Regions from separate parts of the Psychromonas sp. KJ10-5 genome, predicted to be linked through region 3. Evidence: predicted binding sites of a transcription regulator. Region 3 holds the regulator's gene; each other region holds the start of a gene.
What was found. Region 3 encodes sigma-54, which starts transcription at its own class of promoters, with help from an activator protein. Its sites were predicted from a motif close to GTTGGCACGNNNNTNGNNT; they were not measured.

Region 1 (4,327 bases), 300 kb from region 3:
GGTGAGTTCTCTGATCAACTGTTGTTGATGTTGTTGCCATTTTCCAGATCCAGATACCGGGTTAACTATCATCCAAGTCGGTGTTGGTAACAGTAGCTTTTGTTTTTGATGTATCGAGGTGAGTACTTTGTATTGCCGTTTATTTAAATTAGCCGATGAACGAATAGAGTGAATATCCGCTAAAGCCTGGTCGACAGTTAACTCTGGGTCTTGACTTAATAGGTAAGCTGCCATCACAAATACTGAGCGGCCGCGGCCTAATGCGCAGTGGATCACAACGGATCGTGACTGTGAACGCTGTGCATCAATCCAACAAAGTGCATGTCGTAATTTGTTTAATGATGGTGCTTTATGGTCTAAAACAGGCAGTGTTAAATATTGAAAATGTTTATCCGTCATAGCGCTTTCAAGTCCAGCGAATTCAGCCGTTAAATCTAAAATACAATCAATATTCTGGGATTTTAAATAATCGAGATCAGAGGGAAGCAAGCGTCTTGAAAGATATAGGTCATCACTTATTTTTTGGATGGCAGGGACTGAGTCATATTTTCTTGCCCAAGCGTTATAACCTCGAATTCCCAACATAAAAGGGATAAAGGCCCATTGTATCCAGTAGACAATTTTTCCATCACTATTTTTTCTAAAAACAGAAGGGATATTAAAAAGATATGCGAAGCTAACAATGGCTAAAGATAGGGCTACCCATGTAAATAATAATTTCAATACTAACCAAGGTGTAAACCAGGCTAGTGCTGCGCTTAGTAAAACGCCGAGTAAATAATATTTAGTAATAAACATGGGCTCCCTCACTGATATCTAGGTTATAGATATTAATTATCATAGGTTAGATAATGAAAATTGTGACCATAAAAGGATGACTAGCTAACCATCTCTTTGTGGTATTGGGCCGCTAAATTGAGTTTTTGATCTTCAGTAAAGACCTTACCTGCCATTTGGAAAAAACGATGTTCTTCTTCTTCTAAATGATGCAGTACTTTATGTTGTAACGATTGCATAATGGTTAACCAAGCTGGTGAATTAAACTCTGTATTGTCCAATCGCTCAATAATTTTATCGATGGAATGATGTTCGGCAATGCCATGTCGAGATAACTCAACGGTTTTATCTTTTTGAATTAAAGGGGCATAAAAATAACGCTCTTCAGCAATAGCATGTTGCTGTAATTCCTCTTTTAAATCTGCATAAAAAATTTGACGAGTTGCAGAGTCACCTTTTGTGCTAGTTAATGCATCCATTAATAGGCGTTGTTTTTCGTGGCTTTCGCGTAGTTCTTCAAAAATATTACTCATTGTTTATTCCTTGTGCGTATATGAATGGGAATAGTGGGCTCAATGTAAAAAGTAGGCGTACGTTAGTACGCCACTAATGAGTAACAGTTATTAACAATCTTTATCTTCTGTATTCAGTGAATCTTTTACATCTTCACATGTATCTTCAATACTATTTTGTACATCTGTTACAGCATCATCTACTTTTTCACCTGTTTTTTCAGCAGGCCCTTCACTACATGCACTCAATAGCATGAATGCGGCACCGATTGCGGCGAATGATCTATATGTGTTTGAATTATTCATTGTGTCTCCTATTTCTTCGGACTAATTAAGTTAAAAACGACTGATACAACAAACAGTATTGCGAATAGATAAAATATAATTTTAGCAATACTCGCAGCTGCACCTGCAATACCGCCAAAACCCAGTACAGCTGAGATTAAAGCGATTATTAGGAATATAAATACCCAGCGAATCATGTTGTAGCTCCTAGTTATATAAGGTTGTTGGTTAACTTATGGTTAATGGAAAGTTAATAAATGGTTAAGAAATATGAGTCTATTGAGTGACTTCAAGTTTATCGATAACTGATGTTACGTCGTCGGTATTACGAGCTAGGTTCATTGCTAAATCATGCTCTGCATCTGTTTTTACATTACCTGCTAACAACACCACATTGTCAGTCGTTGTTACTTCAATATCCATGGCACTGATATCATCAGCCATTAATAAGCGTGTTTTCACGACAGTAGTGATTTTGGTATCAGTTAATGCTGATAGTGCTTTATCATCGATATCTGCATCAGCATCTTCATTTAAAATGGTTAAGTTATTATCAACACTTTTAACACCTTCTAATCCAGTTACTAATTCGCCAGCTAACGCTTTTTCAATGCCGCTATTAACATCACCTGTTAATGTCACTACACCGCCTTCTACTTCGGTATCTATATCAAAAGAGTTGAGATTGGTATTAAGTAGTAAAGTGGTTTCAGCTTTACCATCTATCCATGCATCAAGTGATTCATCTTTCCAATCTTGTTGGCCTGCTAATGCAAGTGTTGATGAAGTAAGTAGTACAGTCGAAAGTGCAATAGTTGTCATGCGCTTCATATTTTGTCTCCTTTAATTGATGTGTATTGATAACATAGCGAATACTGTGCCAGTTTTTTATCTAGTTGTTTTTAAAGGTTTTTTGTTTTTTTATGGGACTGTTGAAGCGGTTAGGTATGAACTATTTACAGGGTCAGATGTAATAGTTATCAGGTTTAATTGAAATGAAAAAAGTTCAATATAAATTATTGTTTTTTATATAAATGAAGACAACAATATCATGCATATTCCTAGGAATGATATTGTTGTTAAAAGTGAGTTACTGTTGATATAACTGTTCAAAGTTTGGAATCGATTGTTCCCAAATTGGTACTTCTTTACCAATGTGTTCACGAACGGCATCAAAGAATAAACGTGTTCTTACGGGTAAATCACGATGGGGATAAACAGCATACATTGGGTGATAGTTTTCTAATATTAAATCAGGTAATAACGGCACTAGTAAGCCATCCTTAATTTCATTATTGATCATAAAGGCAGGGGTAACTGAATAAGCACTACCCGATAATACTTTCATCAACAGTGTTTCAGGATCGTTACTACGAAAAATACTGTTAATTTTTTGTTCCTTAGAAAGTCCATCTTTATCAATATATTTAATATCTCTGACACGAATGGTTGCATTCGCAAAGCTGGCTGCGGGTAAAGGTAACAAATCTTCAATTTTTTCTGGTTTACCATAATGCTGAATAAACTCCGGTGCAGCTAGAATAAGTAAACGATTACGTGCTAATGGACGAGAAATTAGCGAAGAGTCTTTAGGTTTACCGATACGAAAGGCCAAATCAAAGCCTTCTGCAATAATATCCACTACGCGATCGTCTAAACGTAATTCAACTTCAACCTGTGGAAAGCGTTTTTGAAAGTCATTAATAACAGGTTGTAAATAACGTCTGCCAATAATAGATGAGCTAGTAATTTTTAAGATGCCTCGTGGCTCTTGGTGAAAGTTTTCAGCTAGACGTAGTGTTTCACCTAATAGTTCACGTATTTCTACTGCTTTTTTGGTCATTTCAGCTCCAGCTGCAGTTAGCGAGAAAGAGCGGGTTGAACGATTTAATAAACGTACTCCTAATTCATCCTCTAAACGACTGATCTGTTTGGATATTACGGAGCGGTCTATGTTTCTGATTTCCGCTGCTTTGGCAAACGATCCTTGTTCTACTACTTCGAGAAAAATTAAAAGGCGACTGGTAATATCCATTTTGAACTCCTACATGTTTATTGTTGCTATTTTGGCACTAATGAATTTAAAAAACGATGCTTTTTGTGCACTAATTTATTCCGTATTATGCGTCCATCAGAAAAGGAGCATCGTTATGCGCAAATATTTCATTACAGCAATGATCGCTGTTACAACTCTTACACTCATTGGCTGTGGTGAAGCACCTAGTCAAGCCGCAACTAAACAACCTTTACAACCAATTGATGTAGCTGAAGTCTTAGTTAAACCAGTTCAAAAATGGCACACCTATACGACACGTTTAGAAGCACCTGAACAGGTCTCTTTAATGCCACGTGTATCTGGTGTGATAGAGCAAGTTTCTTTTCATGAAGGTGACCATGTTGAGCAAGGGGATCTGTTGTTTAAAATCGATGCTCGACCATTTGCAGCAGTGGTTGCAGGTTTAAAAGCACAAGTACAGAGTTCTGAAGCATCATTACAACAAGTGCGTAGTGAAGCAAAACGTGCATCACGTTTGATTGAAAAGAAAGCTATTTCCACTGAATTAGCAGAATCAAGAGCATCTGCTTTAACACAAGGGGAGGCGCAACTGGCTGCATTAAAAGCACAATTAGTTGCTGCTCAGCTTGATTTAGACTTTGCCACTATTCGTTCTCCTATCGACGGTATTATTTCACGTACCAACGTGACTAAAGGTAATAATATTCTTGCTGGGCAAACGGTTTTAACATCAATC
Region 2 (4,327 bases), 350 kb from region 3:
AAGATTCAAAGATAATCTTTCCAGTATTTTTTTCACAGGCCTGCTTAGCTTCATTCCAAAAACCTTGGTCAGTTATGCAGCTCTGTTGAGTATTGCTTCGACCTTGAAAATAATAGACTAGGCCTATGATAATCAACATGGCTAATAACACTTTATTGAGAGTTTTATTCATCTGATTTCTCTATTAATAAATTAATTTCTGTTAAAACACGTGCAAACTCATCGGTTAAAGGTGCGTGAACTTCAATTTTTTTCTCGGTATGTGGATGGATAAAACTTAAATACGCTGCATGTAATAATAAACGATGAATATCAAAATTATCTCTAAACATCGTATTGTGTTTGCCATCACCATGTGAAGTATCACCAACAATAGGGTGTCGAAGGTGTTTCATGTGGCGGCGTAATTGATGTTTACGTCCGGTTTTAGGTTGTAACTCCACTAGAGAATAACGAGAAGTAGCGTAAGGGCCAACAGCAATCGGCACTTCAGTTTGTGATATACAGCGGTACTCTGTCACTGCATCTTGAGCAGGTTTTGTCATATCCGCTTTTTTATCGGCGATTTTGTCATATTGATATTTTAAAGGATAATCTAAAAGACCTTGGCCGATATGCCCTCTTACAACAGCTAGATAATGCTTCTCAGTGGTATGCTCTACAAACTGTTGCATTAAATGGCGTGCACTGTCTTTATCTAACACAAACAACAATACACCAGATGTTGGTCTATCCAAACGATGTACCGGATAAACATGTTGTCCGATTTGATCACGTAGTTTTTGAACCGCAAACTCTGTCGCGTTAGTATCTAACCAACTACGATGTACCAATAAACCAGAGGGTTTGTTGATTGCTACCAGATATTCATCTTGATACAAGATCTCTAATTCTGGGCTGCTGCTTTCTACCACTATATCCTGCTGCTCTGCAACGGTAGCTAACATTGACTCAAGATTATCAAGATCGTTATCAGGTGCTGGCTCGGTGGTTTGTTGTTCTGGTGGCATCATAAATCTCGCTTACTATTCAACCATATTAACTGTAGACACTTACATAAAAATGGATGAGGCGTTTATTCTATAAACATTGAAAATAGGCGACCAATATAACAATAAACAGCAAAAATTTCATGTCTGTATTGGTTAAACAACACAATGCGAATAGACTGTTTTCCTGAATGACTTGATCAGCAAACAACAAACACCACGCTATTTTGTAAAAGGAAAAACAATGCGTCACTTACTAGTAATATCAAAGGTTGTTACTTTAAGTTTACCAATGATTGTAAGTGCCTTGGGCATCACAAATGTAAATGCGGCCACAACCAATTTTAATAAGCGCATTAATATTGCTATTGAAGACTCTCTTGCGCACTTAGAAAGCAGCGTTCAACTCATCAAAGACCCAAATCAATTTCCAACTTACGCGAATAAAGACCTTTCTTGGCAGCTCAATGCCGCACACAAATGGACGGCAGGTTTTTATCCAGGAGCCTTATGGCAAGGTTATCAATTAAGTGGTGATTCACGCTTTCAACAATGGGCCAAACAATGGACAGAATCCTTAGCCGGTCAAATAAACGATGCAGGCAGTCATGACTTAGGCTTTAAATTTATGACAACCTATGGGAATGCACTAATACTTAGCAATGATATTGATATGGTAGCTTATAAAAAAATAATGCTCGCCGCTGCGAGTACTTTAGCTAAACGTTATCAACCTAATATACAGTTACTTAGTTCAGACTGGGATGATAAGTATTATGAAAATTCCATTCCGGTAGTAATCGACATTATGATGAATTTAGAACTATTGTTGTGGGCTGCAGAAAATGGCGGTGATAAACAATGGGCAGAAATAGCAAAACATCATGCCTTAAAAACCTACGAAGACTTTATACGTGTTGACGGTAGCAGCTATCACATCGTTCGCTATGACCAAACAACAGGACAAGTCATTAATAAAGGCACATTACAAGGTGATGGAGACGAAACCACTTGGGCGCGAGGCCATGCTTGGATGATTTATGGCATGGTCGTGATGTACCGTTATACTGAGCAATCCATTTATCTTCAATATGCTCAAACATTAACAGACTATTTTATTAAAAAATTACCTGAAGACGGTATTGCTATGTGGGACCTGAATAGTAAAATTCTGCAACGAGATACCTCTGCTGCAGCCATATTTGCTTCTGCATTAATCGAAATGGCTGATTATATCGATAATAAAAAGCAGAAAGAACGGTATATACAAGAGTACAAATTAATACTTAACTCTTTAATATCAGAGCCTTACTTTATTAAAGACACCACTAAAGCGCCCATCATTGATAAGTCAGTACATTACTATACGAAACCTAACGCGATTGATGTTCCCGCCATTTTTACTGATTATTACTTTCTAGAAGCGTTAAACCGTTACCAACAAACACTGTCGGAAAAATAAGCGTCAGCTTCTTTTACAACGCAGAAAAAAAGAGACTTACCTCTGATAAAAAATCATTCAATAACAAACAGATACTACAATGGCCCTTTTCTTGCATTAGAAGTAGAATTAAGCGCTATTAATTAATATCTATTTAAAGACTTAAGTGTCGGAGTTACAAATGAAAAAAATCATAGGTATATTATTTTCCCTAATAATAAGTACAGCAGCTAATGCAGTAGCCTTATATGATTCGGGTGAGCCTATAGATACGAGTGGACGTTGCGTTGCAGAGGGTTGTTTAGGGTCAACAGAGTGGTGGATTATTTCTGAATTTACTGCAGACGCAAATTGGGACATTACTGGTTTTGAGTTCTTTGCGACAGACAATAATGAGATTAACGGTAACGGTGGTGATGGTACAGGTTTAGGGATTGAAAGTTATCAATCAACCAGCTGGAAGATCATTTCTGCCGATAATCCATTTGGTGAAGCATTATATAGTGGGCAAAAAAAAGCAACTACTAGTACTTACAATCTAAATAGCATTGATGTGACTGACTTTCTCCTATCTGATTTAACTATCTCGCTAGGCAGTGGAACTTACTATTTAGCACAACATCATGATTTCTTAGATGAGTCTGAATTCTTAGTATTAGAATCAGGATACAGGTCACACTACTATCAAACAGATAATTTAGCTGGTAAGTATAAAATCAACGGCACAGCGGCTGTAAAAATTATCGGCACAGTACCAGAACCCGCTTTATTCGGTTTATTTGGTTTAGCGCTAGTTGGTTTAGGATTATCTAGAAAAAAGTTGCATAAATAACCTTTGCATACTTAACAAAGTTATTTATTAGCCTCTGATACCAGAGGCTTTTTTATGTCATATAATAAATACTACGAAAACTTAATTAGTATGACTATTTGATTTTTCGCTTCGACGTTAACAAATATAAATTCCGATATAAAGAACAATTAATAAGCCACACTTATCGTTCTCTTAAAGATTTAAAGACTCATTTCATTGCCCATGAACGATAAATAATGAATTATTTTTTAAGCCTCTTTTTTTATTTATCCTCTGCAAAACCTATTAGCATTAAAATAAAAATCAAAAACAAAAACATAAATAACTGATAAATATAGATTTTAAAATAAAGCCCCCCCAAAAATGCTAAACAGCAATTAACTTATTAATACTTTATGTAGCTCACAAAACTGATAGATAGCAATCAATATCAATACCTAAATAACTGTAATCGTGACCTCAAAAGGATTTCCTCCTATCAAAGATTGATTAAATATAGCGAGCCAGTTATCCTACTTAAAACGTAAACATATAATAAGACATTTAGGAGTTAGATATGACTAAACCAGTAATTGGTTTCATCGGCCTTGGCCTTATGGGCGGCAACATGGTTGAAAACTTACAAACACGTGGTTTTCAAGTAAATGTAATGGATCTTAATAAAGATGCTGTTGCGAAAGTAATTGCACGTGGTAATGCTACTGAAGTTGCTTCAGGTAAAGAATTAGCTGAGAAAAGTGACATCGTGATGCTAGCACTAACTACTTCAAAAGTAGTTGAGTTAGTTGTTTATGCAGAAGACGGCATATTAGCTGGTATGTCTGAAGGTAAAGTACTCATTGACTTCGGCACTTCTATTCCAGACTCTACTCGTAAGATTGGTGCTGCATTAGCAGAAAAAGGCTGTGGTATGATCGATGCACCGCTAGGTCGTACTCCTGCACATGCTAAAGATGGTTTATTAAACATCATGGCAGCTGGTGATATTGAAACATTTAACAAAGTTAAACCTGTATTAGATGAACAAGGTGAAAACGTATTTCATCTTGGCGCACTAGGTGCCGGTCATACAACTAAACTGAT
Region 3 (4,327 bases):
ACTTGCAAAGTAATCATTACGACCAAACTGGTTTTAATGATTATCGTGTATTTGCTGATAAAGCAACTAACTATCCAGAGGATGATACGACCTTATTTGAACATCCTAAAGTTGTTATCTACCATAAAGATCAAGAAACCAGTGTGGTCAGTATCTGGCAACTAACCAGTATAAAGGGCACGTTGAAAGAGAAGAATAACCTATTGTTATCTGGCAATGTATTTATTAAAAATATAACAGAAGATCAAATGGTGCAGACTATGTCTACTGCACAAGCAACGATAATGCTGGATACTAAAGTGATCACCAGTGATTTAAAAGTAACTTGGACAGGGCCACAACTTAAACATGAAGGTGTAGGAATGTGGACGTCTATAGAAGCTGAAGAGATGAAACTTAATTCGAATATAAAAGCGGTGTACTTTAATGAACCTAAATAAATTAGCATGCTTACTGAGCATTTCATTGTTTAATGCCAATGTGATTGCATTAGAGTCTGATTATAACCAACCTATCCATGTTTCTTCAGTTAAGCAACATGCGAGTTTGAAAACCAATACTATTATTTTTACTGATGAAGTATTACTAACTCAAGGTTCGATTAAAATCACAGCAGATAAATTAACCGTGATCCGAGGTGAAAAACCTAATCATGAATTAATGATTGCTGAAGGTAATACCTCTGTTTTCCATCAAATTCAAGATGATGGAAAACCATTGGATGCTGAAGCTAAAAAAATTACCTATGATGTGGCTAAAGGTAAAATAACCTTAACTAAAAATGCACAAGTGAAGCAATTGGATAGCCAAGTTAATGGTGCTGAGATTGAGTATTTCTTAGCAACACAAGAGCTTAATGTTAGTACAGACCAAAATAAAAAAGAGCGTGTAAAAACCATCTTTTTACCTGCTCAATTTGAAAAATCTAAAGACACTAACTCAACTTCAAACACAGGCAACAAATAACTATGGCAGAGTTACGCGCAACGGGGTTAGTTAAAAGTTATAAAGGCCGAACTGTAGTAAATGGTGTTGGTTTAACAGTAAAAACCGGTGAAATAGTAGGTTTACTAGGCCCTAATGGTGCAGGTAAAACCACCTCTTTTTATATGGTCGTTGGTTTAGTGAAACAAGACCAAGGTAGCATCGTCATTGATGACGAAGATATTTCTAGTAACCCAATGCATATTCGTGCACAAAAAGGCATTGGCTACCTGCCACAAGAAGCATCTATTTTTCGACGTTTAACCGTGACAGAAAACATTATGGGTATTCTACAAACCCGTAAAGAATTAACGCAAAAGCAACGCGATGAGAAGCTCAATACACTATTGGAAGAGTTTCATATTACTCATATTCGTGATAACAAAGGAATGAGTTTATCGGGTGGAGAGCGACGCCGTGTAGAAATAGCACGCGCACTAGCAACCGAGCCCAAATTTATTCTACTGGATGAACCTTTTGCAGGGGTTGACCCGATTTCAGTAATTGATATAAAAAATATTATTCAGCAATTACGAGATCGTGGTTTAGGTGTATTAATCACTGACCATAATGTAAGAGAAACGTTAGATGTTTGTGAGCATTCCTATATAGTAAGCCATGGGGAAATTATTGCTGTAGGTACACAAGATGAAATTCTTGCAAACGATCATGTAAAACGCGTTTATCTAGGTGAAGAGTTTAAACTTTAAGTTATTGCCACACGTTCAGGAAGATATGTTTTGATGAAACAGGGTTTACAATTGAAAATGGGTCAGCAATTAGCGATGACCCCTCAATTACAACAAGCAATAAAACTATTGCAGCTTTCAACATTAGATCTACAACAAGAGATTCAGAATGCTTTGGACTCTAACCCTCTTCTCGAACAAGATGATCAAACTGGGTCAGAAGATACGGTTAAAGAAGCCGATAGCAGCGTATTAGATACAACTGAAGCGATTACTCAACAAGAGTTCTCTGATGATCTCCCTGCAGAAAAAGAGTGGGAGGAATCTTATAACTCCACCCCAATCACAGGAACGACTTCTAATGCCGTTGCCTATGAGGGAGAAAATACACTTTATCAAGGCGAGTCATCAACCTCTCTACAAGACCATCTGTTGTGGCAAATGCAATTAACACCTTTTACAGATACCGACCAAATAATCGCGATGGCGATTATTGACTCTATCGATGAATCAGGCTACTTGACCACCGACTGTGAGAGTATCTTAGAGAGTTTACAAACAGATTTAGAAGAATTAGAACTAGATGAAGTAGAGGTGGTACTTAAACGCATTCAACACTTTGATCCACTAGGGGTTGCGGCACGTACCACCCAAGAATGTTTACAAATACAATTACGCCAACTACCAGAAACGACTCCTTGGCGTAATGAAGCAATTCAAATCCTTGAGCAATACATGGATCTATTAGGTAATAGAGATTACCGAACTTTAGCCAGAAAAAGTAAGCTAAAAGAAGCTCAACTTGCTGAAATAATGCGTTTAATTCAAAGCTTAGAGCCTCGCCCTGGTAACCGAGTAGAAACCAGCGAAACGCAGTATATTGTTCCCGATGTGTACGTTAAAAAGATCAATGGGCAATGGCGTGTATCCCTAAATCAAGATTGTGATCCTAATTTATCAATTAACCAGCAATACGCGAGTATGTGCTCAGGTAACATTAGTAAAACTGACTCTCAGTTTATCAAAGGCCACTTACAAGAAGCTAAGTGGTTTATTAAAAGCTTAGAAAATCGTAACGATACCTTATTAAAAGTGGCTAATTGTATTGTACAACAGCAACAAGCCTTTTTTGAATATGGCGATGAGTCCATGAAGCCAATGGTATTAAACGATGTCGCATTTGAAGTAGAAATGCATGAATCCACTATTTCACGTGTTACAACACAAAAGTTTATGCATACTCCACGTGGTATATATGAACTGAAATTTTTCTTTTCTAGCCATGTTGCTACTAATGGAGGCGGTGAATGTTCATCAACCGCTATTCGCGCTTTAATTAAAAAGTTGGTTTCAGCTGAAACCACAACTAAACCATTAAGCGACAATAAAATCACCCAGTTGTTGGAAGAAAAAGGTATTAAGGTAGCAAGACGTACTATTGCTAAATACCGTGAATCCTTAGGAATTCCGCCTTCTAATCAACGTAAACAATTACTTTGAACTAAGAAGTAATGCAAATAAATAAGGATTAACTATAGTCATTTAATGCTAACCTGATAAACTCGCGCGTCCATTAAATACAGTTAACTATTATTATGAAAATATCTACTCTATTAAATCAACAATCGGTATTCTGTAACACTACTTGCACAAGCAAAAAAGGCGCTCTAGAAAAAATCAGCCTTATCGCAGCAAAGGAGCTCGATTTAGATGCCCAAGAATTGTTTGAAAGCTTAATTGCACGAGAAAAAATTGGGTCAACAGGTGTTGGGTCTGGGATTGCTATTCCACATGTCAAAATTTCTAGTGAGCTACCTGCTACGGCTGTTTTTTTGCAATGTGAAACAGGTATCGATTACGATTCATATGACGGTAATAAAGTGGATATATTATTCGCTATCTTTGTACCTGAAGACCTTTGTAAAGAATACCTTTCGGCGCTATCAGAAATTAGCCAAAAGTTATTAGACAAACAATTCTTACGTCAGTTACGCAGTGCGGGAAATTCCCAAGAATTATTTGAATTACTAACACTATAGAAAGACAGGAGAAAGTATGAAGTTAATTGTTATTAGTGGTCGCTCAGGCTCAGGAAAAACAATTGCACTTCATGTTCTCGAAGACTTAGGTTATAACTGCATTGACGGTGTACCTTATCAACTACTCGAGCAACTTATTGATACTTTAGACCCTAAAGACAATAAAGTTGCTGTGAGCTTAGATGTCCGTAACATGCCAACCAAAGTTGAGCAAATACAACAACTGATCGCCTCTCTTCAAAAGAAAGTGGAATTGGAAATCATCTATATTGATGCATTAACCAGTGAATTAATTAGGCGTTATAGCGAAACTCGACGCTTGCACCCTCTTTCAAAAAAGAAATTCTCTTTATCCCAAGCATTAGAACTAGAAAATGAGATGTTACTGCCATTAAAATCGATGGCTGCTTTTTCTATTGATACCACTTCATTATCAGTGCATAACTTAAATGAACACCTCAAAATCTATTTACAGGGCTCAACAAAAAGTAACTTGCTTATTATTTTCCAATCTTTTGGCTTTAAATATGCTCACCCAGAAGACGCTGACTACATGTTTGACGTGCGCTTTTTACCTAATCCATATTGGGAAAAAGAGTTAAAAGCTTTTTCAGG

Region 1: a site for sigma-54 is predicted at 2,441-2,459, ahead of AC0L3W_RS15450 (BON domain-containing protein). Genes of this name have one in related genera too.
Region 2: a site for sigma-54 is predicted at 2,530-2,548, ahead of AC0L3W_RS01235 (PEP-CTERM sorting domain-containing protein). Genes of this name have one in related genera too.

What each region holds. Positions count from the first base shown of each region.
Region 1 is NZ_CM147864.1:3,513,873-3,518,199, forward strand. It holds gene AC0L3W_RS15430 (diacylglycerol kinase family protein) at 1-798, opposite strand, end outside; gene AC0L3W_RS15435 (hemerythrin domain-containing protein) at 879-1,310, opposite strand; gene AC0L3W_RS15440 (hypothetical protein) at 1,401-1,595, opposite strand; gene AC0L3W_RS15445 (DUF1328 family protein) at 1,604-1,771, opposite strand; gene AC0L3W_RS15450 (BON domain-containing protein) at 1,851-2,405, opposite strand; gene AC0L3W_RS15455 (LysR family transcriptional regulator) at 2,665-3,609, opposite strand; gene AC0L3W_RS15460 (efflux RND transporter periplasmic adaptor subunit) at 3,725-4,327, shown strand, end outside.
Region 2 is NZ_CM147864.1:248,169-252,495, reverse strand. It holds gene AC0L3W_RS01250 (hypothetical protein) at 1-172, opposite strand, end outside; gene truC (tRNA pseudouridine(65) synthase TruC) at 165-947, opposite strand; gene AC0L3W_RS01240 (glycoside hydrolase family 88 protein) at 1,234-2,451, shown strand; gene AC0L3W_RS01235 (PEP-CTERM sorting domain-containing protein) at 2,612-3,262, shown strand; gene AC0L3W_RS01230 (NAD(P)-dependent oxidoreductase) at 3,801-4,327, shown strand, end outside.
Region 3 is NZ_CM147864.1:3,814,517-3,818,843, reverse strand. It holds gene lptC (LPS export ABC transporter periplasmic protein LptC) at 1-440, shown strand, start outside; gene lptA (lipopolysaccharide transport periplasmic protein LptA) at 427-966, shown strand; gene lptB (LPS export ABC transporter ATP-binding protein) at 969-1,694, shown strand; gene AC0L3W_RS16790 (RNA polymerase factor sigma-54) at 1,728-3,173, shown strand; gene AC0L3W_RS16785 (PTS sugar transporter subunit IIA) at 3,269-3,712, shown strand; gene rapZ (RNase adapter RapZ) at 3,729-4,327, shown strand, end outside.